2 regions of the Paenibacillus sp. FSL H7-0940 genome follow, and region 2 is predicted to be linked to the other one. Evidence: predicted binding sites of a transcription regulator. Region 2 holds the regulator's gene; the other holds the start of a gene.
The links. The regulator Rex, encoded in region 2, represses fermentation and respiration genes when NADH is low (regulators of the CRP and FNR family bind a similar motif). The targets are predictions, from matches to a motif close to TTGTGAAATATTTCACAA.
Positions count from the first base shown of each region.

Region 1: the regulator Rex is predicted to act here: its motif matches at 3,177-3,194, upstream of MHB71_RS27575 (formate/nitrite transporter family protein).

Region 1 is NZ_CP150280.1:6,250,820-6,265,866, forward strand. It holds gene MHB71_RS27560 (ABC transporter ATP-binding protein) at 1-357, shown strand, start outside; gene MHB71_RS27565 (glutathione peroxidase) at 597-1,076, shown strand; gene MHB71_RS27570 (FAD-dependent oxidoreductase) at 1,562-2,923, shown strand; gene MHB71_RS27575 (formate/nitrite transporter family protein) at 3,303-4,154, shown strand; gene MHB71_RS27580 (molybdopterin oxidoreductase family protein) at 4,580-6,643, shown strand; gene MHB71_RS27585 (MFS transporter) at 6,836-8,059, shown strand; gene MHB71_RS27590 (response regulator) at 8,349-9,896, shown strand; gene MHB71_RS27595 (ABC transporter permease subunit) at 10,124-11,089, shown strand; gene MHB71_RS27600 (carbohydrate ABC transporter permease) at 11,105-11,974, shown strand; gene MHB71_RS27605 (extracellular solute-binding protein) at 12,002-13,651, shown strand; gene MHB71_RS27610 (sensor histidine kinase) at 13,744-15,047, shown strand, end outside.
Region 2 is NZ_CP150280.1:1,337,607-1,352,653, reverse strand. It holds gene MHB71_RS06110 (hypothetical protein) at 1-203, opposite strand, end outside; gene MHB71_RS06105 (DUF5590 domain-containing protein) at 505-1,035, opposite strand; gene MHB71_RS06100 (amidohydrolase) at 1,073-2,380, opposite strand; gene MHB71_RS06095 (redox-sensing transcriptional repressor Rex) at 2,367-3,020, opposite strand; gene dinG (ATP-dependent DNA helicase DinG) at 3,240-6,101, opposite strand; gene MHB71_RS06085 (tetratricopeptide repeat protein) at 6,243-6,890, opposite strand; gene panD (aspartate 1-decarboxylase) at 6,984-7,367, opposite strand; gene panC (pantoate--beta-alanine ligase) at 7,360-8,256, opposite strand; gene panB (3-methyl-2-oxobutanoate hydroxymethyltransferase) at 8,253-9,131, opposite strand; gene MHB71_RS06065 (biotin--[acetyl-CoA-carboxylase] ligase) at 9,476-10,453, opposite strand; gene MHB71_RS06060 (CCA tRNA nucleotidyltransferase) at 10,440-11,738, opposite strand; gene bshA (N-acetyl-alpha-D-glucosaminyl L-malate synthase BshA) at 11,801-12,961, opposite strand; gene bshB1 (bacillithiol biosynthesis deacetylase BshB1) at 13,061-13,759, opposite strand; gene mgsA (methylglyoxal synthase) at 13,756-14,196, opposite strand; gene dapB (4-hydroxy-tetrahydrodipicolinate reductase) at 14,208-15,011, opposite strand.

The DNA.
Region 1 (15,047 bases), 2.2 Mb from region 2:
GAAGTATTGCAATTACTGGAGCAACTGAATGCCACAGCCAACCGTACCATTGTTATGGTTGTGCATGACTTGAATCATGCTTCCCGCTACGCACATCACATGATTGGTATCAAAAAAGGTAAAGCCATCGCTCATGGTTCACCTGTGGAAGTTATGAACTCAGATGTACTTCGTGAAGTATTCAACATTGAAGCAGATATCGTGATTGATCCGCGTTCCGGTGTACCGCTCTGCTTGCCTTACGCTCTTGCAGGCGAACGCCAGCAATCGAAGACGCCAGAGCAGCTGGTCATGAACAGCGCGATGGTTCATGCTGGAGGACGGGCAGAACCACGTGTTCAAGCGACAGGAAGTTAACGAAATGGGCCATATGTGGTCCTTACATTATAGAATGAAGCCGCTGTGCGCTATCGCACGCGGCTCTTTTGCATTCATGGGGGATTTGCAATGCATGGGAGCAAAGGGGACGAGTAGACCCGGGATTTGGTAATCACATTGGATCAGGTTTATAATAATAGGACAGGCTGTGGGTTCATTGGTTATGCCAACGTGCTCGCAACAGCCCAAACCAACATATGTCATGGGAGGAATCAGTCATGTCCGTATATTCATATCAGGCGGTAACCACCGCGAACCAAGAAGTCTCACTGGATCTGTATCAAGGTAAGGTATTGGTCATTGCCAATACAGCCAGCAAGTGTGGGCTGACCCCGCAATACGGTGAATTGCAAAAGCTTTATGATCGTTATCGTGATCAAGGCTTGGTTGTACTGGGTTTCCCTTGTAACCAGTTTGGAGGGCAGGAGCCAGGTACAAGTGAGGAAGCAGAATCATTTTGCCAGATTAACTATGGTGTGAATTTCCCGGTGTTTGCCAAGGTAGATGTGAATGGTGAGGGCACTCATCCCCTGTTCCAATACCTGAAGGAGCAACAACCAGGCATAGGCGAAACAAGCTACATCCAATGGAACTTCACCAAGTTCCTTGTTAACCGTGAAGGTGAAGTGGTAGGTCGTGTTGAACCAAAAGAATCTCCGGAGACAATGATTGCAGATATCGAGAAATTGCTCGGTTAATACAAGAACGTTTGAGAAGCCTGTCCTAGCATAAACAAGGATGGGCTTCTTTGATTATTTTATATACGCAGATTTATTCTCTTCACAGGTAGGAGTTGGATCCATGAAATCAACCCTGTAATGAAAATTGAAGCCATTTATTTTTTGTACAAGTAAAACATGAATGCAAGAGAGGACTCTAACTTTATACGTCCACACTGTGTTCATACAGGGATCACGGAAGCCATTACATAGCATAAACCCGCCCAAATCCGGGGACAATGAAATCAATACAATGAAGGGAAGAAAGGCGTAAATACAGGGAAATGACCTCCTTCGACAAACTTTTTTTGCTCAACCTATTGCAATGTGAAAAATATCACATTATAATGAGTGTATAAAGTGAAATAAATCACATACACAGTTTCGAATAAGAAGTGAAATGTTTCACAACCATAACAACCTTATATTCAAACTCATTTATATATTTCGAGGAGGAACTTTTAATGAAAATCGCAGTTATCGGATGTACACACGCAGGAACCGCAGCCATCGTAAATACCGCCAAATTGTACCCGGATGCTACCATCACGGTGTATGAGCGCAATGACAATATCTCCTTCCTATCTTGTGGCATTGCGCTCTACGTAGGTGGGGTTGTGAAAGACCCTGACGGTTTGTTCTATTCTTCGCCTAATCAACTGGCAGAGCTTGGTGTCGAGACCAAGATGCTTCATGAAGTAACAGCAGTAGATGCCAAGGGCCATACCCTTCAGGCTAAAAACCTGCAAACCGGGGAAGAATTTGAAGATACGTTTGACAAACTGATCGTGACAACGGGGTCATGGCCTGTCGTTCCGAAGCTTGAAGGCATCGAGATGGACAACATCTTACTTTGCAAAAACTACAATCATTCCAACACGATTATTGAAAAAGCCAAAGATGCCAAACGTGTTACCGTTGTAGGTGCAGGATATATCGGCGTAGAACTGGTCGAAGCTTTCCAAATGAACGGCAAGGAAGTTACCCTGATCGACAGTGTGGACCGGATTTTGAACAAATACCTGGACCCTGAATTCACGGATGCGATCGAAGACACGTTGACTGGACGCGGCATCAAGCTGGCTCTTGGTCAAACGGTACAGAAGTTTACTGGTGAAAATGGCAAAGTGACTAAGGTGATCACGTCCAAAGGAGAGTTTGAAACCGATCTGGTTATTCTGTGCATTGGTTTCCGCCCAAATACAGAGCTGCTCAAAGGCCAAGTGGATATGCTGCCAAACGGCGCAATCATCGTGGATAAATATATGCAAACGAGTCAAAAAGACGTCTTCGCTGCGGGTGACAGCTGTGCTATTCATTACAACCCAACAGGCAAAGCATCTTACATTCCACTGGCAACCAACGCCGTGCGGATGGGTACACTCGTAGCCCGTAACCTGGTTCGTCCTACGACACCGTATATGGGTACACAAGGAACATCGGGTATCAAAATTTATGAGCAAAATATCGCGGGTACAGGGATGACGGAAATGTCTGCTGCTGACGAAGGCTTGATTGTTGAATCCGTGGTACTGGAAGACAGCTACCGTCCGGAGTTTATGCCAACGGCTGAGAAACTGTTGCTCAAAGTGGTATATGAGCAGGCTACTCGTCGGATCGTTGGAGCACAGGTGATGTCTCAGGTTGATCTGACCCAATCGATTAATACGATCTCGGTCTGCATCCAAAATAACATGACCGTAGATGAGCTGGCCTTCATCGACTTCTTCTTCCAGCCACATTACAACAAACCATGGAACTTCCTGAACACGGCTGGTCTGCAAGCACTGCCTCCAATAGAAGTAAAAGCACCAGCAATGGTGTAAGGAAGCAGAATAGATGGTTGAACAGCGATCTTGATAAACGCCATACAAAGATAAGTCATGCTTGTCCGTAAATAAGAGCTGTGCGATAACTGCCAAGATTACGAAACAAGGCGGACGATTATAAAGGAAAGAGAAGACTGACGAGTATATCGTCAGTCTTCTTTTTTTGTTGTTTTAGCTACAAAAGGCCTTACTATACGCTTGCTGAGTTAACTATTCCAAGACACTCTTAAAGTATCTTTTTTAAACAACATTGTGATAATTTGCACAAAGTTATGTTTAGGACCGAGATACAATTAGGATGTGGTATTCAACGCATAAACAATGAAATTCAGGTCGTTTTTCCAAACGATGAACAATGAAGGAGAGGATGAATGATATGGCAGCAAAAACACCTCTTGAGGTTGCACAATATACGGCGCAGACAGGCATGAAAAAGGCTCAATATCCGGCGTCTTCTGTACTGGTGCTTAGTTTTCTGGCAGGGGCTTTTATTGCGCTGGGGTTTCTACTGGATATTCGAGTGATTGCTTCTGCGCCGGCAGAGTGGGGGAGTCTGGTCAATCTGATTGGAGCAGCAGTGTTCCCGGTTGGATTAATCTTGGTACTCATAGGTGGTGGCGAGCTGCTGACGGGCAACATGATGGCAGTTCCACTTGCAACGATTGCACGAAAATTATCTGTGGGTAGTATGTTGAAAAATCTAACCTTAGTGACGATTGGTAATTTTGTTGGAGCTTTGTTTGTCGCGTACGCGTTTGGACATGTGCTGGGTCTGACCGGAGAGGGTGTATATCTGGCAAAAGTGGTGGATATGGCTGGGCATAAGCTGCATGACGGTTTCCTGCAAGCTTTCATCTCTGGCATCGGCTGTAACTGGCTGGTCGCGCTGGCCGTGTGGTTATCTTATGCTTCGGATACGATGAGTGGCAAGGTACTGGGCATTTGGTTTCCAACGATGGCATTTGTGGCGATTGGATTCCAGCACGTTGTAGCCAATATGTTTCTCATCCCGGCGGCAATCTTTGAAGGACATTATTCGTGGGGTCAATATGTGATGAATTTCATTCCGGTATGGCTCGGGAATCTGACTGGTGGTGCTCTGTTTGTAGCTGCAGCCTATTGGGTGGTGTACCTGCGCCAAGCTGAGCCAAAAGTGAAGCCGGAGATAGCAACGTCGATCGAACCTGTGGAGACTGAGGCTAGAGTGATGTTGAGCAAACAAGCATAGAGGGCACAGCGAGGTATGGATACACGTATATTAGAAGTGAAGACGATTCTGATCTTGCTCGGTTCATGGCGAACATGCTGTGACGGAACAGGGCGGGATCGTTTTTTTGTATGGGGTTCTTGTTGGAGTTTAACGCAAAATAAATTCGCCATGACAAGGTTCGGGGGAACGAAACCTGTTCATGGCGAATTTCGGGAGTGGTCCATGATATGGCATGAGGAGGAAGTGGGGAAACACTAGCCTAATGCCTTATTTTTAATTTACCCCTGAATTCTGAAGTTGAATCAAACTCAAAAACATTTTTTTGAAAATAATTTAAAGCCGCTATAGCGGCGAATATGAAGCAAAAACATACTGTTCTCTTTACGCGATAACCTCGAAGAAGATATGATATAGGGATAGCTTTTAAAGAGGGGAGCCTTACGATGATCGATCAGGAGAATGGTATATTTGCGGCGGTGTGCCCGCTCGACTGTCCGGACACTTGTGGTCTGTTATTACATAAAGAGAACGGCAAAATTGTGAAGGTGGCAGGCAATCCGGATCATCCGATCACCAAGGGTGCCATTTGTAATAAAGTCAGAAATATGACTGAGCGGGTGTATCACCCCGAGCGTCTACAATATCCGATGAAACGTGTAGGAGCCAAAGGTGAAGGCAAGTTCGAACGAATTAGTTGGGATGAAGCGATTCGCGAGATTACGACCAAATTCACTGCATTGTCCGAAACCTACGGCCCGGAGAGCATCCTGCCCTACAGCTTTTACGGTAACATGGGCATTCTCGGCGTAGACGGCATGGACCGACGTTTCTTCAATGCGCTTGGTGCGAGTGTACTGGAGCAGACGATCTGTAACTCTGCTGGAAATACGGGCTGGAAATATACGATGGGTGCCAACCGGGGAACGGTGCCGGAAGATACGGAGCATGCGGATCTCATCCTGGTGTGGGGCGGCAATATCGTCAGTACAAATATGCACCAGGTCGTTTTGGCGGAGAAAGCCCGTAAGAAAGGCGCCAAGATTGTCGTCATCGACGTTCATCGCAATCGTACCGCCCAATGGGGCGACTGGTTTATTCCGCTGTATCCGGGCACGGACAGCGCACTGGCGCTGGGTTTGATGCATGTGCTATTCGAACGGGGGCTAACGGATGAAGCGTTTATGCAAAAGTATACGATAGGTCATGAGGCACTACGTGATCATGTCCGCAGTTACACCCCTGAACGTGTTGCACGCATTACGGGCGTGCCGGAGGAAACCATTGTGGAGCTGGCCGAACTATACGGCAACGCACAGGCAGCCCATATTCACATCGGCAATGGCCTCCAGCACCATGATAATGGGGGCATGAACGTGCGTAGCGTTGCTTGTCTGCCTGCCATTACAGGGCAATGGCTGAAGCAAGGCGGCGGTGCTGTTCGCACCAACAGCTACGCGAGCACAAATAGCGACGCGCTCGAACGTCCGGAGCTGCGGCAGAATCCGGAGCCGCGAGTGGTGAACATGAACCGGATTGGTGAAGCGTTGCTGGAAGCAGAGCAGCCAATCCGAGCGATGATGGTCTACTGCAGCAATCCACTGGTGGTGGCACCGGATACCGAGCGGGTGGAGCGAGGTTTTGCACGGGAGGATCTGTTCACGGTTGTGCATGATCTGTTCATGACGGATACGGCGAAATATGCAGATATCGTATTGCCAGCCACATCTTCATTTGAAGCGACGGACCTGTACACCTCTTATTGGCATCAGTACGTTCATCTGCAAGAGCCGGTGATTGCACCGATTGGGGAGAGCAAGAGCAATGTGGAACTGTTCTCACTGCTTGGGCAGGCTATGGGGTACGATCCTGCAATCTTCGGAGAAACGCCGGAACAGATGATTGAGGACGCACTTCAGGGCACAGGCAACCCCTACATGAATGGGGTCACGTTGGAAGGACTGAAGGAACATCGATTCGTGAAGCTGGATATGACGCCATATGCTGCATATCTAGATCAGCTGCCCACGCCTTCAGGCAAAATTGAATTATATTCGGAGACGATGGAACAGAGAGGGCTTCCGCCGCTCCCTACCTATAGTGCTCTGGTTGAAGGATACGATGGGGAGAATCCGGCTGGACCTGCCGATACGTATCCATTGATGTTCCTGTCGCCGCCAAACCATAATTTCCTGAACTCCACCTTTGGTAATTCAGCCAAACATCAGCGTTTGGAAAAGATGCCTCTATTGCAGATACACCCCGAGGACGCCATCCGTAGAAACCTGGAAGATGGAGATGCAGTGGTCGTATGGAATGATCGTGGGCGCATTGAACTTACCGCCAAGGTGAGTGAAGCCATGCTGCCGGGAACAGTGATTAGCCAAGGCTTATGGTGGGATGGTGACGGGAAGAAGCAGCGGGCGAATTCACTGACGTCCAATCGGTTGTCGGACATGGGTAACGGTGCTACCTTCTTCTCGGCCACTGTTGAAGTGAAGCGGCAATGAGTGTGCTTGCAGCGCGATTTTTTTGAGGTAATATGAACAAAGGCTAGAATTTGAGCAGGATTAAAGAGCAATAGATGTAACACTTCATAAAACCTTCGCTCTGGCTGGTTATGGTTATGCCGTCAGGGCAAAGGTCTATTTTTTATGACCATTTGTTTGTGCAGAGGTACTAAGGAGAATGAATTAACGATGATGAGATGGCTGGATAACTATCCAAAAGAAGTGAGAATATTTTTATTAGCAAGTCTGGTTAACGCAACCGGCAGTGCATTGATGTGGCCGCTGACCACCATGTATGTGTTTGATGAGCTTGGACGAACGATGGCCAACGCCGGTTTTGTGATCCTCATTCAGTCCCTGGGTGGCATCTTTGGACAATTGCTTGGTGGTTCGTTGTACCATCGGGTGGGCGTGAAGAAGCTGATCATTGGTTCACTGGCGCTTAATGCGTTAGGTTTGTTTGCGCTACCGTGGATTAGTGCGTATTGGGTCGTATTTATATGTGCTATGGGCTGGATTGGGCTGTTCAGTTCATTGTCGCTGCCAGCGATTCAGGCCTTTATTGGCTTCCGGTTTGCGGAGCGACGCGGTGAATTATTCAATATTATCTATGTGGCGAACAATATCGGGGTGGCGATTGGTACGGCGCTGAGTGGTTTTCTGGCTGACTTTTCTTATCACCTCAGCTTTGTTCTAAACGGGGTGACCTCAGCCGGGTTTGCAATTTTCTTCTGGTATTATCTGTCGCGGGTTGAACCGGATCAGGGGGAAGTACATCTGACGAAACGGAAAACCGTCCCCGATGGGCCGGGCGTCTGGGCATTGCTGGGTAATACCCGACTATATCTGTTTATGAGCTTGGGCGTACTCTTCCTGTTATTCGGCAACTCCATCTGGAACACAGGTGTGTCCCCGTATATCATCTCTGAGGGTATGGAAAAAAGAATGTACGGTCTGCTCTGGACCCTGAACGGGGTGCTGATCTTTGTGGGCCAACCTTTTACCAGCTGGGTGAAACGGACCATGGCCCGTACCTCCACTGCCCAGATGACCGCGAGTGCGGTATTCTATGGCATGGCCTACATTGTCATGATTACCATGTACAGCTATCCAGGCATGGTGCTTGCAATGGTACTTGCCACGTTTGGAGAGATGTTGATCTCCCCTGCGACACCTGCGTTTATCTCGGAGCATGCTGGCAGGGCGGCACCTTTTTACATCGGGATATCGGGTGGAATCGGTGCGGTTGGACGGGTTATCGGGCCCTATGCGATGGGGGTCATGTATGACAAACAGGGACTTATTCCGGTAGCGTGGCTGGCAACAGGCACAGCGGCGATTGCGGTACTTGGTTTTGTATTGCACGCAGTGTTGAACCGCAATCGTGAAGTGAAAGAGTATGGAATGGATACGTAACGCAGTATCGTAATTTCTTTTCCTGTACCGTAACCGTACCCTGATGATATTGTAAAATGAAGCGAGGCTAACCTTCACCCCAGTAGCGGGGTGAGGGTTGTTTTGTCTTTAGAGAGACTAACTCCAATAGCCGTGCCAGCGAATGATTTTCCCGATGAGATGAGCCAGGAATGTTCAACAATCAGACTTGTTAGGGTTCAATTCCATGTCAATCAACGTCCTCCCCTCTATTTGTGCATAATGCCCATATAATAGAATGGAACTGGTTAAAGGCAGGAGGATGCATACGATGTACAAGGTTTTGCTGGTTGATGATGAATTTATGATCTCGGACGGGATCTCCAGTGTGGTGAACTGGTCCAGATTAGGAACAGAACTGATCGGCATTGCTCAAGATGGATTGGAAGCGCTTGCTTCAATTGAGCGGCAACGCCCGGATATCATCATCTCGGACATTCGCATGCCGGGAATGGATGGGTTACAGCTGGTTGAAGCTGTGGCAGAGAAGTATCAGCATATCTCATTCATCATGCTCACGGGTTTTACGGAGTTCGAATATGCGAAAACGGCCATGCAGTATGGGGTGAAGCACTATTTGCTCAAGCCCTGCAGTGAAGAGCATCTTGTACAGGCTATTAGTGAATTGGTGAGTGAGAAGCGGGAGCTAACCGATCAGGAGCGTTTTGTGCAGTCGATCCAATATAATCTGGAGCGACTACTGCCACATGCCAAGGAATATTTTCTGAAAGAGCTAGTCACGAACAGAACATACGGGGTCAAGGAATGGAAGTATTTCGAGGAATTATTCGATGTACAGTTTCAGGATCAGCGTGTGCGGTTGCTGCTGGTAGAGATTGAGGGGGATCATGAGTATTTGCACTTGTTCGCGGTGAAGAACATTGCCGAAGATATTTTTCACAATCCAATATTAAGTGCCACGGTTGGAAGGCATGTGCTACTAATCATGGAGGACAAGTTGTCTGAAACGCAGTTGTTCCATAATATCGATGAGATTCGCGCCACATTTACCCGATATTATCATGATGATCTCACGATAGCGCTAAGCGAGCCAGGAGACCTCTCGCAGGCACGCCATTTGTACATGCAGACGCTGGTTTATCTCAATTACCGCTTTTACCTCGGTGAGGGCAGTCTCATTATGGAACGGGATATTTACTCTCCCGGAGAACGCATTCTTCCTGAATTCGAATACGATCCGGAGCGGATGGTTACTGCAATCAAGGCGGGACACTGGCAGGAAGTGGGATCAGAGCTGAACCGGATGTTTCAGTTGCTTGCCAGCTTGCGATACGATATATCCCAAACGAAGTCCTATCTTATTCAGATGTTTATGGAGATGATTCGACTCAGTGGTTCTGCCGAGATGAAAAGGTATATGGACCAGTTGCCAGGCATGATTGAATCCAGCACCCTGCATTCTTTTCAACAGTTTCTGCTTGCTGTCGCCAAAGAAATCACCTTGCGCCGCTATGATCAACATCGCTCCAGACAATCGCAGATGGTAGGCAGTGTGAAACAGTTGGTAGAGAAACGCTACAAGGACGAGACATTAACACTCCAGTCCATCGCTGGGGAAATATACATGAATCCAGACTACATCGGCAAAATGTTCAAAAAAGAAACTGGTGAGAAATTTACGAACTATGTGTTAAGCTACCGCATCCGTAAAGCGTTGGAGCTTCTGGAGCAGGACGGGAACTGCACTGTATCCTCGCTTGCCGAACAGACAGGCTTTGGTGCCAACTGGCCGTATTTCAGCAAAATGTTCAAGAAATACACGGGTTTCTCCCCTTCCGAGTATAAAAAAGTACCCTAAGACAGCGTTGCTGTCGCTTCTACATAGCTAATATTTACATCCGATCTACATCTATTCTGTGATCGGGCCCTGTACGCCATTCATCGGCAGCAGGGTCTTTTTTTGTCGGACGGAACTCGGTTTTGAACATCCATTTATCGGAAATGAGCATGGGAAGAAAAGGCGCTCGCTTCTATCATTAGAAGTGTCATGTTAGTGAATGAACATCGAGAGTGGAGGTTGAGTGGATGGAGCTGAATCGAAGCCGGGGGATTGAACCTGGGCGTTTGAAGCCAGCTGGCAAATGGAGTTCGGTGAAAAAGGAACTTGTCCGCAACAGATACGTTTATCTGATGCTCGTTCCTGTGGTAGCCTACTATCTGATTTTCAGCTATGGGCCAATGTACGGGCTACTGATGGCATTTCAGGAATCCTACAACCCGATCAAAGGAATCTTGGCAGGCGAATGGGTTGGATTTGACAACTTCACCATGTTTTTTGAAAGTTATTATTTCTGGCGACTGATTAAGAACACACTGATTTTGAGTTTTTACAGTATTGTGTTTGGTTTCCCGGCTCCGATTCTACTAGCACTGCTACTGAATGAAGTCCGGAAGAAGTGGTTCAGAGGTGCAGTACAGACCATCAGTTATATGCCGCATTTTATTTCGGTTGTCGTCGTGGTTGGAATGTTGAAAACGTTCTCATCTCTGGACGGTGGGTTATTTAACGTCATTCGTGACTTTTTCGATCTGCAGCCAATTATGTTTTTGGCGGAAAAAGATATGTTCCGTCCGATGTACATCCTGTCCAACATATGGCAGGGCGCAGGCTGGGCCTCGATTATCTTTTTGGCAGCACTAAGTGGTATTGATCCTCAGTTGTATGAGGCTTCCAAAATTGACGGCGCAGGCCGCTGGAGACAGCTGTTACATATTACACTGCCGGGCATTATGCCCACGATTGTGATCATGTTAATTTTGCGTATGGGGGCGGTCATGAATGCGGATTTTCAGAAAATATTGCTGATGCAAACAGCACCGACCTATGAGACATCGGATGTCATATCCACCTTTGTTTATCGATCCGGTATTTTGGAGGGGAACTATACGTATTCAACCGCCATCGGACTATTTAACGGCGTCATTAATTTCGCGCTGCTCATTATCGCAAACGCGATCAGCAGAAAGCTTAACTCAACCAGTCTATGGTAATCGGAAGGTGAAGCGATGAAACAGTCTATAGGGGAACGACTTTTTGATGTATTTAATACACTGCTGCTCTTGGTGATCATGGTTTTATGCTTGTACCCGATGCTGTACGTGTTCAATTCTTCAATCAGCGACCCGGACCAGATGCTACGTTCCCGTTCACTGATGCTCATTCCTGAAGGTTTTCAGCTGGGAGCGTACAAGTCGGTATTTCAGGATACTCGCATCTATACGGGATATATGAACACCTTGTTCTATGTTGTGGTGGGTACAGCCATCAATCTGCTCATGACCTCGCTGGCTGCATATGGGCTGTCACGCGGTGATCTGATGGGCAGAAAAACGTTGATGAAGTTGATTACGTTCACGATGTTCTTCGGCGGGGGTATGATTCCAACTTTTCTGCTGATTCAGAATCTGGGCATGGTTGATACCCGTTTTGCGCTTATTATTCCGGGTGCCATCAGCACGTTTTATTTCCTCATTATGAAAACAAACTTTGAGGGCATTCCGATCAGTCTGATCGAATCGGCGAAGCTTGATGGTGCCAATGACTTTCTGATTTTGTTCCGAATTGTACTGCCTTTGTCAAAACCGATCCTGGCGGTCATGATGCTGTATTATGCGGTTGACCATTGGAATGATTATGTCGGACCTATGCTCTACCTGCGCAGTCAGGAGTTATATCCAATACAGATTATTATGCGTGATATTCTGATCAGCAGCAGTACAGAGGCCATGGGCGCTGGCGCCGATACCGGCTTTGCCATTGGGGAGAACATCAAATATGCGACTATTATTATCTCCACACTGCCGATCATGCTGGTATATCCTTTCATCCAACGTTATTTTGTTCAGGGCGCTCTAATCGGTGCTGTGAAACAATAAAAAATGTATCCTATGGAGGCGAATTACGTGAAAAAAAGAATGGGGTCCATCCTGTTGTCATCGCTACTTACCATGTCTTTACTGGCGGGCTGTACAGGTGATAATGAACCAGGTAACGCAGAGCCAGCAGAAGGAACAGAACCTGCGGTTCAGGCATTAACCGAGATTCCGCTACCGATTACAAGTGAGCCATTTACCATTGATTACTGGCGCGCCAATGATGCCAAACTGACAGCTTCCTTGAACAATTTTGGCGATATGGCGGCTTATAAGGAAAAGGAGAAGCTGACAGGCATCAAAGTGAAGTTTACACATCCTCCGCTTGGACAACAGCGCGACCAGTTCAATCTGCTGATCTCCACGAAGGAGCTGCCGGATGTCATTTATTATAACTGGGCGGATGCCGTTGGCGGACCGGAAAAAATGATCAAGGACGGCCGGATCATCCGATTGAACGAACTGATCGACAGTTATGCACCAAACTTAAAGCGGATTATTGAATCCGATCCGGATGTGAAAAAGCAGATTGCACTCGACGATGGAACGATCTATATGTTCCCGCTGCTGAAGCTGGATGCATTGAAGCTGAATGCCACTTCAGGTTTAATTATGCGCCAGGACTGGCTTGATAAATTAAATCTCAAAGTACCTACCAACATTGATGAGTGGTATACGGTGCTTAAGGCATTTAAGGAACAGGACCCTAACGGCAACGGCAAGCCAGATGAGCTACCATTCACCGGAAACTGGGGACCGGGTAACCTGACCAAGCTCCATGATTTTGCCGCGGCATTTGGCGTCATTGGTGGCTTCCAGATGAATGGAGACAAGGTGGAGTTTGGACCGATTCAGCCGGGCTACCGTGATTTCTTGGAGACCATGGCCAAGTGGTACAAAGAAGGGCTGATTGATCCCGAGATCATGACCAATGACGGTAAAGCTTTCGATTACAAGGTCACCAGCAATCTGGCAGGCGCATATCAGGGTGGTGTGTTCAGCGGCATGGGGAAATACTTCAATCTGATGAGAGATACGGATCCGAACTTTAACGTGACGGGTGTACCATGGCCTGTATCTCCGGATGGAACTTCGTATGCGACATTTAATCTGGACGCTAAAGTGTTGTCTTATGGTGAGGCTATTACAGCTTCCGCAGACGAAGAAAAATTGAAATACATTGTTCAGTGGATGGACTACAACTATAGCGAAGAGGGTAGTGATCTGTTCAACTTTGGTATCGAAAATGACAGCTATGTTCGTGACGGGGAAGGTGTCAAATTCACAGATACCATCATTGATAATCCGAACGGTCTAACGTATGACCAGGCACTGGCTTCCTATGCCTTATCCATTATGGACGGTCCAATCAATCAGGATAGCCGTTATCTGGATGCCTTATTATTTGACGACGGACAGCGTGCGGCGAACGCGGAATGGATGAAAGCAAGCTCAGCATTAACGCTTCCTCCAATTCGTTTGTCAACAGATGAGGTGACCACAAGTACATCCATCATGAGTCAGGTGAATACGTATTTGAATGAAACGATGACTGCCATTATTAGCGGACAGAAACCGATCACCGAATTTGACAAGATGGTCGAAACAATCAAGAGCATGGATATTGACCGGGCGATTGAGGTTCATCAGGCTGCGTATGATCGATATCAGTCTAAATAATACGTGAGAAATCGAGCGCTAAAACTTTGGGGAAACCTTCCTGTATGTGATATACCTAGTAGTATCACGTGGTTCAAAGGAGCGCTTTGGTCATGACAGCCTACCGCAAACTCAGCATCAAAATGAAAATGTTTCTGATGATTATGTTCATGATGGCGTTTGTCATCATCCTCGCGTTTGGGTCCTTGTATTATACGTACTCGGAGTATGACAAACAGCTGTTTGATAAGTCGTCCCGACTTCTGAACCTTTCTTCGTCTACAGTGGATGTTGAACTTCAGAAGTTGGAAGCGTTATCATTAAACATGATCTCCGATACGCAGATTCAAAGAGCCTTGAAGTCGTTGCTGGATGACGATAGCGCATATTCAAGCTTTATTGAACGAAAAAAGATCACGGATCGGCTATGGGAGCATATTAGTGCGGCTGCACGATATGTGCAGTCCGTTCATCTGATTGATTCCAGGGGAAGAGTCAATAAATATGGCGAGACACTAACCGTATCTCAGGAAAAATATGATCGGATGATTGCGGCTGCGGAGCAGGCCAATGGTGCAGTGCGCTGGTTATACCCGGATGACGATGACCCGATGCTGGTTATGGTGCGTCAAGTGCGAGCCTATGAACCGATGACCCTGGAACCGGTAGGCATACTGTTTCTGCGTATTAATATCGAGCGACTCGTCGAGGAGTATGCGGGCATCGATAGCCAGGACAGTGACATTATTTTAAAAGCAGGTAGTGATGTGGTGTATCCTTATCGCCAGCTTCCAGAAGCGGTGTCCGCCGGACTGAATCCACTTCCAGGCAGTGGGGGATATGAGATCAAGAATCTGGATGGGAGGGAGATATTTCTTTCCCAGAAGAAATCCGCATACACCGACTGGGTGTATTATAATATGGCCTCTTATGATGAAATTTTTGAACGTATTATATGGTTGAAAAATAGTTTGATTGTTGTTTATCTTATCGCCATTCTGGTTGTTCTCGCGCTTGGTATGGTGTTCGCACGAAGTCTGACAAGGCCGATCAGGCAACTCATCAGTCAGATGAAGGAGGTTCAGTATGGGGATCTGGAGAATATAGACGCCAATCTGTCCATTCCAACGCACCAGCACATGGATGAACTGGGGTTACTACAGCGTACGTATCGACTGATGATTACACATATTAATACATTGATTAAAGAAAATTATGCAAGCCAGTTGGTCATTAAAGAAACGGAGTTCAAGGCGCTACAGGCGCAGATCAATCCCCACTTTCTGTATAATGCGCTGGATTCGATCCATTGGCTCGCCAAAAAGAACAGGCAGGAGCAAATCTCCAGTATGGTGTTATCACTCGGATATTTGCTGCGTTCCTCCATCAGCTTCAAACAAAATATCATTACCATTGC
Region 2 (15,047 bases):
TCAACATCAGGTTGCAGATCCAGTTTCAATTGTACGTCATTGCGGTTAATAGTTAATTGAACGTCATTGACTCCATCGTACTGGGTAACCATCTTTTCAATCGGATTCTGCACGGCCACTTGACGATATACAAACCAACCTCCAAACAACACAACGGCTGAAATGACGGCAGTTATAGCAATAGGCAATACTTTTAGCTTCAAGTGAATTACCCCTCCCAGATTTTGGCCCAACCTACTGGCTTATTGGTATATACGAATATGTGTACATTGACTCCTGCGAGAATTTCGACAGGATTATTTGTTTTTGAATGTAACTTTGAGTACATATCTGAGTATATCACATCGTATATACAATTTCGAAGGCGAAAATATGAATAAATTATTAATTTTAACTATTTAAATCAAATATATTTACAAGCAACACAAAGAACCGGTTCAGTCGGATATCCGTCTGCCGGTTCTTTCATTTCTTTAATTCTCTAGTTATGTCACTCTATTTGTTCTAGCTGTTCGGGAGTGTGTAGACCAAGTCCACCTGTTCTCCGTTGCTAAAACGATAAAAGCGATAGTGGTTATGCGTACCGTCTTTATAATACACTTGCCACACATATATTCCATTCACAACTCCAGGCATGATTCGTTTAATCTCACCGGCAGGAACTTCAGAACTGAAGCGATTGCGTATCTGTGCTTCGGACATACCATTCTGCAGCAGCTCACTGTGTACAGCGTTTGCACCCTTAACCGGTTGATTGTTTGCATCGAATTTAACCCAGACCATAACATCCTGGTTATCCTTGTTTTTGCCGATCAGGGTCCAGTAGATGTTGTCAGAGCCTTCTTTGTCTCCCCAGATGTACTTGCGCAATTCATCATAGGATGTAATGCCCAGTTGCTCCTGTGCTGCTTGTATGGCGAGCGCTTCTTCCTTGCGTTGGTCCTGCGTGACATGGACGTAATAACGCTGAAGTCCAAACAGAATCAGAACCAGTGCAAGCAGCGAAATCCATATCCACTTCTTTTTTTTCTTCAAAAGCCGAACTTCCTTTCCCTATGATGCTGTCCTGCAATTAACGAGCAAGCAGACCATCAAATGCCAATTGAGACTCACACAAAATGCGTTCTTCATCCAGCGTCAGGCATTCGCCATGTTTCACCACTTGTTTCCCATCCACCCATACGTGCTCAACATCCTTGGCAGAAGCCGAGTAGATTGTATGTGAGATCAGGTCTGTATGTGGATAGAAATGTGCCTGTTCAATGTCCAAGGCGATAAAGTCAGCCTTCATGCCGACCTGGAGTGCTCCGGTATTGTTCAAGAAGATAGATTTGGCACCGTATGACGTTCCGAGTAGTAACGCTTCGCCTGCTGGCACTGCCGTCGGGTCACCAGATACACCTTTGTGGATCAATGCAGCCAGTCTCATTTCCTCGAACATATCCAGGTTGTTGTTGCTTGCCGGTCCGTCTGTTCCGAGTGACACGGTAACTCCTGCTTTCAGCAACGCAGGTACCCGCGCAACACCGGAAGCGAGTTTCAGGTTACTTCCCGGGTTATGGGATACAGCCACATCATGACGGGCCAGAATCTCAATCTCTTCATCATTCAGATGCACCGCATGTGCAACCAGGGATGGACGAGAGAAAAAGCCCAGTTTCTCCAGATGTGCCACAGGACGCAGTCCATAATCAGCCACGTTCTGCTCGACTTCACGAAGCGTTTCCGACATATGTGTATGAAGGGGAAGGTTTAGGTCGTTCGCGACCTGCACAAGCTTCTCTATGTAGTCAGGAGGGCATGTATATGGTGCATGTGGCGAGATTACGGTTGTAATGCGACCATCTGCCTGTCCATTCCACTCACGCGCAAACGCAGCCGACTCCTCCAGCTTCCGCAATTGTTCTTCTTCCGAGCACAACCCGATTACACCACGTGCCAGTGCTGCTCTAACGCCGGATTGCTCCACAACTTTGGCAACTTGATCCATGTGATCGTACATGTCCAGGAAAGCTGTAGTTCCGCCTTTCAACATTTCAAGCACCGATAGCGAAGTTCCCCAATATACGTCTTCTGAAGTCATTTTCGCTTCCATCGGCCACATTTTTTCCTGCAACCATACTTGCAATGCAAGATCGTCTCCGTGCCCTCTGAGCAACGACATCGCTGCATGACCATGCGTATTGATCAGACCCGGCAGGAAGAACAGTCCTTTTCCATCCACTTTGGTACAATTTTTGTCTTCATCCGGCAATGTCTCACCAATATGCACAATCTTGTCATTCTCAACAACCATGTATCCGTGGACCACGTTCCATGTTGTGCCGCCTTCATTAACGGCAAATTTGCCGTTGTGAATTACCCATCTATTTGTTGTCATCTTCCTCGTCGTCCTTTCCAGTCTCCAAGTAATAGGCCAAACTAAGCAGATCCGTTGTAAAGTCAGCATGGTGAATGCGGATATGCGGCGGTGTTTTTAGAATGGTTGGTGCAAAATTAAGGATCGCTTCAATTCCTGATTCAATAAGCTGATCGGCTACATTTTGGGCTTCCGTATCCGGAACCGTGATAATTCCGATGCGAATGTTTTCCGTTTTAACCGCTTCCGTCAATTCATCCATTGGTTTTACCGTCAAACTGTTGATTTGACTACCAATCTTCGGTCCATATGCATCAAATACAGCAACAATCTTCATGTTGTCTTTCAGATACGCGTTATAGTTGGACAAGGCCTGTCCGAGATTACCCGCGCCTACCAGAGCTACATTAATTTGCTGATCGATTTTGAGAATGTGACGAATTTTCTCGATCAAATAGGATACATCATACCCGATCCCTTTACGACCAAAATCACCGAAGTAAGCCAGGTCTTTACGAATTTGGGCCGGATTCAGATCCAGCCTCTGTCCAAGCTCTTGAGAAGAAACAGTAGCCACCTCACGCTGATGCAACTCGTTCAAATAACGCAAGTAAACAGGCAGGCGTCGTACCACCGCTTCCGAAATTTTATCCGATTTCATTCTTGCTCCCCCTTACCAAGGCCACGATAAAATAATAGATGAAAAGATGAGCATTCTGTATAAAACTCAAAGATAAACGTGACATTTTATACAGAATGCTCCTTGTAATTTAGGTTATAAGTTCTTACGTGCAACTGCTTTAATCGGATACGGAAATATCTAATAAAGTTTAACGCCAAACGATAGTGTCATGCAATGATATAACGAACAAAACAACCATTATTTTTGTTCATTAGCAGGTTTTTCCAACCACTCGGTAATTCGTGGAACCATTTGCTCCGTGAGCATGTGCTCCATTTTGGGACCAGGTAATGAGTACAAAAAGAATTTACCATAATACGCTTCAATCACCCGTGTATCATAAACAATGACAATTCCTCTGTCCTTCGCTGTACGCACCAACCGGCCAAATCCCTGCTTGAAACGAATGACCGCTTGCGGCACGGACAGTTTCATGAATGGATTTTTCTTCTGTTCCTGAAGCAACTCACTCTTGGCTTCCACCAACGGATGATTCGGTGGCTGGAAAGGCAGTCGCACAATAGCGAGACAGGTTAGCGCCTCTCCCGGGATATCTACACCCTCCCAGAAGCTGCTTGTACCCAGAAGTACCGTAGCTTTGGCATCTTGGAACCTGCGAGTCAGCTTGGAGCGGCTTCCACTGTCAACGCCTTGCCCAAGCAACGAGATGTCGTTACCAGATAGCGCCTCCTTCAGCGGATCATAGACCTGTCGCAACATCTTGTATGAAGTAAACAGAACCATCATGCGTCCACGCGTGGCAATTGCCGTCTCTGCAAGTGATTGCACCAGCATATTAACAAAGTGCGCATCACCCACACTACCCTTCACACTCGGGAAATCACGCGGAATCACCAGAAGTGCCTGATCGCGATAGTTGAAAGGTGATGGCAGCATCGACGTTAACAACCGATTATTCTCGGAAGCTTCCTGCAAGCCAAGCTGTTCAATCATGAACTGGAATGATTTATCTACCGAAAGCGTAGCCGATGTAAGCACAACACTTTTCTTTTTATCAAAAAATAAATCCTTAAGTTGTGCACTGACATCTACAGGTACAGCATACAGCTGGAGAGATTTGCTGCGGAATTGACCGCTGGCTTCCATCCAGTACACCGTTTTGGCATCATCCATACGCATGAAGAAACGCAGATTCTCCTTCAATGTGGTCAGATCTTTCAGCAATCCTGTAATGTCCGTAATCAGACTATCCGATTGATAATCATCCTGATCCTCTTTCACTTCAAGCAGCAATTTGTCCCCTTTGCGAACCAAATCGCCCAGAGTCACATAGATCTGGTTCTCCAGATCCTGCAACTCCTGCCATTTTGCAGGTTTCTGAGAAGCTTTCAGACGCAGGGAAAATTGCCCCGTCTCTCCCGGTGAAGCATCACTTCGTTCAGGCAACAGACCGAACAAGGCATCACTCATACGATCCCACAGCTCCTTAACTTCAAGAGCGAGCGGGAACATCTGATCCACCATGGAGCCCCATTGCACCGAATTTTCATGCCCGGATAACTGCGAACGAAGCATAGGCAGCTGTCCATTACGACTGTCTTTAAACAGGCGGGTCAGTGTATGAACCAAGGTGAAATATTTCATATGCATTCCAAGATGTTTACCAGCGACATCCTCCAGATGATGTGCTTCATCGATCACAAGACTCTCATAGGCTGGCAGCAGCTGATGCGCGGCTTTCACATCCGTAAATAATTTGGAGTGATTGGTGATTACAATATCAGACAACCCGGCCTCATGTTTGGCACGATGGTAGAAACATTTGCGGAACCATGGACATGATCTTCCCAGACAAGACTCAGATTCGCTCTGTACCGTCTCCCAGAAGTCCCCTCCGCGTCCGCTAAGGTTAAGTTCCTCATCATCTCCGGTTTCGGTCTGCGTAAGCCAGACAATCATCTGAGCAGCTGTGAAATAATCCTCTTTAGGTGTGGCGAATTCACGTTTATTGATTTTGTGTTCAAATTTGCGCAGGCACAGGTAATGTCCACGTCCTTTGAATACAGCAGCCTTAAACGGGAACGGAACCACTTGAGTCAGCATCGGAATGTCCCGCTCTCTCAATTGCTCCTGCAGGTTGATTGTATGCGTGCTGACCATAACTTTCTGTTCTTGCTTCACACTTTCGTAAATAGCAGGCAAGAGATAACCCAGAGATTTACCAGTGCCTGTTCCTGCTTCGATCAAGAGATGTTTCTCTTCATCCAGGGCTTGCCTTACACTGCTGAACATCTGAGTCTGCGCTTCACGCTCTTCGTAATGATCCAGCGTATCCTTCAGGTTCTCCCGAACCTGGTCCATAAACTGTTCGAAGCTTACACCATCGAGGGGGTTAGCCTCCCGCTCATCGCGTGGTGCACCTATATCAGTCCAATCACTTACATTAAGAGCAAGCTGACGATAATAGGTATGTCCGTCCAGATCCTGAATCGGCTCTGCTTCCTTCTCACTGCGCATTCCGTCCAAAAACCAACCCAAGTCACTGTCTTCTGGTGCAAACAGATCACTGAGGCGCTGAATCGTTATGAGCGGTAATTCCTTTAACTCATCCAGACATTTGAGCAGCACATAGGCTGTCGCCAGTGCATCACTGTCTGCCTGGTGAGGGCGATCATGTTGAAATCCAAATTCGGAAGACACATAACCAAGTTGATAAGAACCCAGTGATGGGAATGTAATCTTCAGAAAATCAATCGTGTCCAGAATGCGGCCAGTGAACGGCAAATACCCGCAACGGTCAAGAGCATTCTGCAAAAAGTGAAAATCAAAAGCGACGTTGTGTCCAACAAGCACCACATCATTAAGCAGCGGAACCATCTCCATCATCATCTCTTCGAGTGAAGGAGCGTCCGCCACATCTTCATCGGTAATACCCGTCAATCCCGAAATAAACGGGGGAATCGGTACACCAGGGTTCACATAAGAACTATATATTTGAGTTATGCTGTAGTCATGATCTATGATGGCAAGTCCGGCCTGTATAATCTCACCGTCGGACTGCGTGCCGGTTGTTTCGAAATCCAATACGGCAAATTTCATTGCAATGTACGGTCCCTTCCATTCCAGTCTATGTTACAGCATAGCAAAAAAAAGGGGATTTGAAAATTAACTGACAAAAAAGCGGTGTCCCCGCCGCTATGCCAAAGGAGGGAACACCGTTTTTTGTCGCCGAATTCCCGCTTAATGAAGGGTCGTCAGCTGATTAGCATATTGCAATTTTCCCCTGTTCAACCTGCAAGCTTCCATGTTGTACAGTGGTTCGGTCAATGTCGGGTCATACTGAAGGGCCTGTGCAAAGAGAGAGCATGCAGCTTCGGGATTCGCAAGCTTGGCTTGAATACAGCCCAGGGCGTTACATACAAGCCCTTTTAATCGAGGAGAACCCTTAAGGTACATGATCTGCTGCAAATGTGTCCCGGCTTCCGCCATTTGTTCCAGATTCAGATACGCGAGCGCCAGGTAAAAACGTGTCAATGCACTCTCCGGATGGTCGGTCACAACCCGGGAGAACTGCATGATCGCCTGCGGATACATCTGTAATTTGAAATAGCCCTGACCTCGACTGAAACATTCCAGATGGAGTTCAGGCAGAGCAGTAACAGCTTCCTGTTCCGGTTCAAGGGAAGTAGGCTTATCCATCTCCCGCTCCCTCACCTGGCTCATCTTTTCTTCAAACATCAGCCATTCATCCAGCATTCCGTCACTCATCCGCTTAAGCAAATTCCACTTTTGCAGCAATTCCTGTTTGTTCAGGCCTTCAGCGGAAGGATAGCTCTTGATAATTTCATCTAACATGTCGTTCATTTCTGCGAAAACATGCTGGAACATCGATGCATCCCCACCCTTGAAAAAATGGATTAGTGCAGTGACCTGTACTCATTTTTTGCTTCAAGGGCCGATTTCATTCTCCTTACCAGTCGATTACATAATTGTTGCGTGGACTTCCTGTTTCATCGTTTGTACAGGTTTATTCTGTCCATCTACAAACACAACGGTTGGTTTGTGAGTATTTGCCTCTTCTTGCGACATCATGGCGTAAGAAATGATAATGACGTTATCTCCAGGCTGCACCAGACGTGCAGCTGCGCCGTTAAGACATATGACCCCGCTTCCGCGTGGTCCTGGAATCACATAAGTTTCCAGACGTGCACCATTGTTGTTGTTCACGATTTGCACTTTTTCGTTTTCCATCAAGTCGGATGTTTCCATCAAATCTTCATCTATGGTAATGCTACCCACATAGTTCAAGTTGGCTTCCGTTACAGTAGCCCGGTGAATTTTGGATTTCATCAGTGTTCTAAACATGGGACAGTACCTCCGATTTTTGCAACCTTATATTGTCAATCAATCTTGTTTTTCCGAATTTCACCGCAAGTGCAATGAGCAGATCATCACGTCCTTGAACTTCTTCCTGATCTGCGAGCGGCTCCAGGCTTGGAAAAGCCTGAATCTCGGCGTAGTCGATAACCGCAAGTGGTGAGGTTGCAATCTGCTCGTGCAGAATACGACGGATATCTGCGGCGTTTATAGCTGCACCTGTATCTGCGGCTTCCTGAGCTGCACGCAGTGCCTTCGACAGAACCAACGCCTGTGTACGCTGTTCAGCGCTAAGATAGACATTTCGTGAGCTGAGGGCAAGCCCATCCTCTTCGCGAACAATTGGACAGGGTACAATTTCTACAGACATATTCAAATCATTCACCATCTGTTGAATGACCGCAACCTGCTGAGCGTCTTTCATACCAAAAAATGCACGCTGTGGCTGTACGATGTTGAAGAGCTTGGAGACTACAGTTGTTACCCCATCAAAATGACCCGGACGGGAAGCACCACATAAGCGATCCGTCAGTTTTGAGACAGATACCGTCGTTTGCGTTGCCTGTGGATACATCTCTTCCACAGAGGGAATAAATACGATATCCACTCCTTGTGAGCGTGCTGTTTCCACATCTCTGGCTTCATCCCGCGGATAGCTGTCAAAATCTTCATTAGGGCCAAATTGAATCGGATTAACAAATATGCTTAATACCACGATATCGCTCTGTTGTCTGGCTGCCTGCATCAAGCTTGCATGACCTTGATGAAGATAACCCATTGTTGGTACCAGACCTACAACGGATGTATTGGACCTAATCGCTTGACGCTTCAAGCTTAGTTCCTGTCTTAACTCTGCGATTGTCCGTAATACTTTCATGAGTTACTCCCCACCTTTTCCTTGCGTTGTCCGCCGTACAGTTGATCCAAAACACCATCCGCAGCATTAAATACATGCTCTTCGGCCGGGAACGAACGATCTTTCACTTCTTTCACGTATGCTTCGATGCTGGTTCTGATTAATGTACCCACATCTCCATAGGTTTTGACAAAACGTTTGGGCGTATACGGAGAAGCGTATTGAACCACATCATGGAATACCAGTACCTGACCATCACAGCCTCGTCCTGCTCCAATTCCTATGGTAGGGATGGATAGTTCCTCCGAGATCGCCCGTGCAACTTCTTCCGTAACCAGTTCAAGCACAATACCGAACGCACCAGCAGCTTCCAAGGCCTTGGCTTCGTCCATCAGACGTTTCGCATCCGCTGCATCCTTGCCCTGAATGCGGTAACCACCAATCTGATTAACCGATTGAGGTGTCAGTCCGATATGTCCAAGAACCGGCACGCCTGCTTGCACGACTGCTCTGACGGTGTCCGCTATCTCAACTCCGCCTTCCATTTTAACCGCATGGGCATGCCCCTCTTGCATCAGTCGACGTACACCCTTAAGCGTCTCATCCACGCTGCCATGATACGTCATAAAAGGCATATCAGCCACAATAAATGTCTTCTCAGCACCGCGCACAACGGAACGTGTGTGGTACACCATGTCGTCGATGGTCACAGGAAGCGTCGAATTATAACCCAGTACTACATTGCCAAGTGAATCGCCAACCAGGATCAGATCGATACCTGCTTCCTCTGCTAGGAGTGCTGTTGGATAATCGTAAGCCGTGATCATGGTAAGCGGCACGCCATCCTGCTTATATTTTTTCATTTTCACAATATTCAATGCTTGTTTGTTCGCCATTTTCTCTCATGGCTCCTTTCTTCTTTTCAAATAAACGCAACAAAAAAACCTTTTAGTTTTCCACTAAAAAGTCCCGAAAAGTCAAAAAAGAGTCACTTGCGATCGTCCCTTCTGTCTCGGTCCTCTTCGGCTCAGAGCAGAATCCAACAACTCACTTAAACGTATTTCATTCTTGCACTGCGGTCTGCTTATATAAAACACATCAAAGCAGAACAAAGGTTACTGTTACGGGAGTGCAATTCGGTCTGCATTAGCCGATATCGCCTCACGAACACAGTATACCAAAGTTCTGCTCAAACTTCACGTCTTATGTTCATTTTACCAGTGAAAATTCGACAAATTGTTTATGATTTCCAGGAAATCTCACCAGAGATGATTAGTGTATGTTCTCCATCGTGCTTCTCCACGATAAGTGCTCCAGAAGGGTCAAGACCGATTGCCTTCCCTTCAATGACACCATGAGGATTCGTCACTGTAATCTCTCGATTCATCGATACGGACAGGGCCTCCCATAGGGCTGAGATTACGCCAAATCCTTCTTTTTGATACAAAAAATATAACTGTTCAAGCTCCGTCAGAATGGCAGCCGTTAGTTTGGTGCGATCTACGGATTGCCCCGTCTCCATCTTGAGTGAAGTAGCTATCGTTGTCAGATCTCCCGGATAATCCTCGGGATCAAAATTCACGTCAACGCCTATACCTGCAATACAGTACCTGACTTCATGATCTTCCACCGTGGATTCAAGCAATATGCCACATACCTTGCGTCCATCAATCAACAGATCATTGGGCCATTTGATGCCTGCATCAGCTCCTGAACAAGCTCGAACGGCACGACATACAGCCACACCTGTTAATAAAGTTAGCTGCGGCGTGTGCTGAAGTGGTAGATCAGGGCGTAACAGAACACTCATCCAGATTCCTTTACCTGGAGGAGAGAACCACTGTCGACCGAAACGTCCTCTTCCTCCTGTTTGTTCTTCCGCAATGACCACAGCACCTTCTGCCTGCCCTTGCTCAGCTAGCTTGAGAACATCCCCTTGCGTAGACAGGGTCGAGGCCAACAAAACAGCCTTACGGCCAAATACGGTTGTATCCAGTGCCAATTGGAGGCCAGTAGCATCAATGCTATCCGGCTTCGTTACCAGACGGTATCCTTTGCGGGATACAGCTTCAAACTCATACCCCATGTCTCGCAACTTGTTCACATGTTTCCACACAGCGGTCCGACTGATGGACAGATTACGGCTAATCTCTTCACCCGATACGAATCGTCCTTCTGCATTTAATAACATATGTAACAGATCTTCATGTTTGGTCATCTTGAACCACCCGCTTCACTTCTGCACTTAGTGCTTCATGCTGATTCGCTATCGTTCCAATCGCTGTTTCTCGTAACAAATGTTTCATCAGTTGCCCCAGCCAAGGCCCGCCTTTGCGCTGCACCATTTGTAACACTTGTTCCCCTGTGATATCCAGCTCTTTCAAGTCATGCACAGAAATCGATTGACTCCATTCGGCTGCAAGCTCTTGAACCAAAACAACCTGCATTTCTGCCTGTTCGGATTGATTCCGCCATCCTGCTGGCAGTGTAGACTGTATTCTAAGCCAATCATCTGCCGCCTGAACACCACAAGCCAGAACAGTAACAATCCAATCGGAACGGAGACTGACCGTATCCTTCTGCTCCTGAACGGAAGTATGAATCAACTGCTCCACCTGAAGGACCCCTGTTATACGAGAACGATGTTCATTGGAGAATGTCCACTGACGTAATAATACGTCTGCTTCGTCCTTGCTATAACCGCCAGCAATCAGAATAAGTGACCAACGGAGCAACACATGCTCACCTGACAGCTGTTCCAGATTGGATAACAACATCTTGTTGAATCGGGCCGAGCTTATCGGCGCTTTGATATGCGCAAGCGCATTACTTCTGTATAGCAGTTCCAACCCTCTTAATGGATGCGGTCCCGACATCATTTTTACCATCTCGGTCCGTACCCGTTCCATCGCTATATGTTGAAGCAGGTCCTTCTGCCTTACAAGACCCTTCCACGTATTATGAGCAATTTTGAAATCGAATACCGATGCAAACCGGACACAGCGGAGCATCCGCAGTGCATCTTCACCAAATCGTTCCATCGCAGAACCTACACATCTGACTCGCTCTTCCTTGATATCTGCCTGTCCACCGAATGGGTCAACGATTGTCCCAGTGACGTCCATAGCAAGAGCGTTCATCGTGAAGTCGCGCCGCTGTAAATCTTCCTTGATATCCTGAACAAATTGAACTGCAGCAGGTCTGCGATTATCCTGATATTCGGATTCTGTTCGAAATGTGGTCACTTCAAAGTAATAACCGCCTGAACGAACGGTAACCGTACCATGCTGCAAACCTGTAGGAATACAATCGTCAAACCGTTCCATGACTTGCTGAGGAGAAGCAGATGTCGTGATATCCATATCGTCTACAACTCGTTCCAGCAATTCGTCACGAACGCAACCACCTACCCAATATGCCTTGTAGCCATGTTTGTTTAATGTTGTGAGTACATTCTCACTTTGCATTGCCATTTGACGATCAACCTGTGTCCATTGAACCACCACATATCACCTCTTCTCTTGCCTGTTGTGGTATGCACAGTATGATTTCGTCTAAGAAATGATTAACCGCAAATCGGCTTCAGATTCGGAACTTCCCTTCCCAACACCCGGTAATATATCTGTTCATATTCATGCCGAATAGCATCATTGCAAAAGTCGTGATGCGCGCGCTGAAGACATGCTTCCCTGAACTCCGCAGCCAAACGATCATCCGTCAATAAACGGATGGTGTTCTCGGCCATGGATTGTGTATCCCCGATCGCGGATAAGAATCCCGTCTTACCATGTAAGACCAGTTCCGGAATTCCTCCGGCCTGTGAACCGATCGTAGGTACGCCACAAGCCATTGCTTCAAGCGCCACAAGTCCGAAACTTTCCTTCTCCGATGGAAGCATCAACACGTCAGCCATGGAAATGACCTGAGCAATGTCATCCTGTTTGCCAAGGAAATGAACTTTATCATTCAAGCCGAGATCATTAATCTTCCATTGCATCTTGGGCAAATCAGGTCCTTCACCAACAAATAACAGTTTGGCAGGAACCTGCTCCTGTACCTGACGGAAGACCTCTACCACATCCTGAGTTCTCTTCACCGGTCGGAAATTGGAGATGTGCATTAATATTTTTTCGTCGGGCGCAGCAAAGTCTCTTCGCAGACTGGCAGCATCCCGCGGATAATATATTCGTTTGTCAATAAAATTATAGGTTAGATCGATTGGACGCTGAATATCCAGCAATTCGACCGTTTCCCGAATCAAATCTTGTGATACGGCAGTAACCGCGTCACTTTCATTAATGGCTAGACGGATCAGATCCTTAAGAGATTCATCCTGAGCCAGAACCGTAATATCCGTTCCATGTAACGTGGTAACCACTTTAAGGCCGTCCCCTACCATTTGTTTCGCAAGAAAGGCACATACTGCGTGTGGAACGGCGTAATGAACATGCAGCAGATCCAGCTGCTGTGACTTAGCCACCTGAGCCATCTTTGTTGCCAGTGACAGGTCATACGGAGGGTAACGGAAAACATAATAATCATTTACTTCAACTTCGTGATAAAAAATATTTTTCTGGAACGTACCCAGTCTGAACGGGATACTGTTGGCAATAAAATGAACCTGATGCCCCTGTTCGGCAAGTAATTTGCCCAGCTCCGTTGCGACAACGCCAGACCCGCCGAGGGACGGATAACAGGTGATGCCGATTTTTAGCTTTTTATCCATCCTGTGGACGCTCCTTTGATCTCCCGCTTCATGCAGGTTGATATCTTGCAATGGAATAATGAAACCCTTCGTTTCATTAAACGTAAAATGTGAAATCGTTTATTGGGCACCCGAGCCAAATTGATGAACCACGTAAGGTGTAATTGTAGCAAAACCTTCTGCAAACGGGATGAGACTACGCTGTCCAAGCAAGGAATCACGGGCTCTTACACGTTCAATATACCCTTGATTCAATGGCGTCGAGACCGCTCCGTCTCCCAGTTCGAATTGGGAACGATAAGAGAGCAATGAAGCTTCTTTTTGCTCATAGTGTTCCGTAATATCGACAATCAAATCCGTAGGCCCGATGTCATTAATAAAGTAAAAATAAAGTTCCTTCACCTGCACGGCAGGCATATCCGGCATGTAGTTGCGAAGCTTGGCGTTAAATACAGCCTCCTGCACAAGCTTACTGCAATTGACATGATCCGGATGACGATCTTCCCAATACGGAGCAAACACCATCCGAGGGGCATGACGTCGTATCTCAGCCGTCACCGCCTGTACATGTTCAGGCGTAAGATATAAGCCACGATCAGGAAGCCCCAGATTCGTTCGACACGAAAGACCGAGGACGCGGGAGGCTTGCTCCGCTTCCTCGGTTCTGCGCTCTACTGTTCCGTTGGAAGACATCTCAGCACGAGTCAGATCACACACGCCTACTTTCAAGCCAGCAGCGGTATGTTTGGCAATCGTTCCACCCATACCAATCTCCGCATCGTCTGCATGTGCTCCAAAGATGAGAATATCCAGACTCATTCGGAATCACCTGAATTCAATCCAGCCTCCGGCTTGTACTTATGTACCAGCTCTCTCCAGGCAAAATCACCACGATCCAGAGCCTTAACCAGAATCTCAGCGGTTGCGATATTCGTGGCAAGGGGAATTCCCTGCACATCACAAAGACGTAGCAACGCATTGATATCCGGCTCGTGAGGTTGTGCCATCAGTGGATCTCGCAGGAAAATAATCAGATCCATCTCATTTTGCGCAACCAAAGCTCCAATCTGCTGATCTCCGCCCAGTGGGCCTGATTCGAATCGATGAATCTTCAGAGATGTTCCTTCCATAATACGAAGGCCTGTTGTTCCTGTAGAATATAATTGATGGTCCGTAAAAACAGGCTCATATGCCGTCACGAAGTTAACCATCTCTTCTTTTTTACGATCATGGGCGATAAATGCTATTTTCAACATGACAATCTCCTTTAGTCGATAAAGTGGTCAAATCCGTAGATCATTCCTGTATACTCCATAACCTTTTGCACACCAATCTTAACACCAGGCATATAACCTGCGCGCTCGTAGGAGTCATGCCGAATTTTGAGTGACTGTCCATAGTCTCCGAAAACAACTTCCTGCTGCGCGAATACGCCAGGCAATCGTACACTGTGAATTCGGAAGCCATTGTAATACCCGCCCCGTGATCCTTCAATCGTTTCTTCCTCATTTGGATTACCTTGACGAAGTTCTTCCCGATTGGCAGCAATCAGTTCCGCTGTTTTGATCGCAGTTCCGGAAGGAGCATCCAGCTTCTGATCCCCGTGATATTCGATAATCTCCACATTTGGCATATGTTTGGCAGCCTGTGCTGCGAATCGCATCATCAAAATGGCACCAATCGAGAAGTTAGGGGCAATAAGCCCTCCAATTCCTTTGTCCTGGCACTGCTTGTCCAACTGTTCGATCTGCTCCGGCGTGAAGCCGGTAACACCCATGACAGGTCTGACTCCATGACGGATCGCGATCTCAGTATGTGCAAACGCAAATTGTGGTACTGTAAAATCAACCATAACCTGCGGTTTTGTTTCGGCAAAAGCCATTTCGATATCATCAGTCACCAGCACCCCACACTCTGGCAAACCAACAAGGGTTCCTGCATCCGTGCCTGCTCCGGAGCGGTTGACAGCCGCTGCAAGCTCCAATTCCGGGTCCTGAAGTACCAATTTCACAACTTCACGGCCCATACGGCCAGCCGCTCCGATCACGGCAACTCTGATTACTTCACTCATATTGACTGCATCTCCTCGCTATGTTGGATCATATCG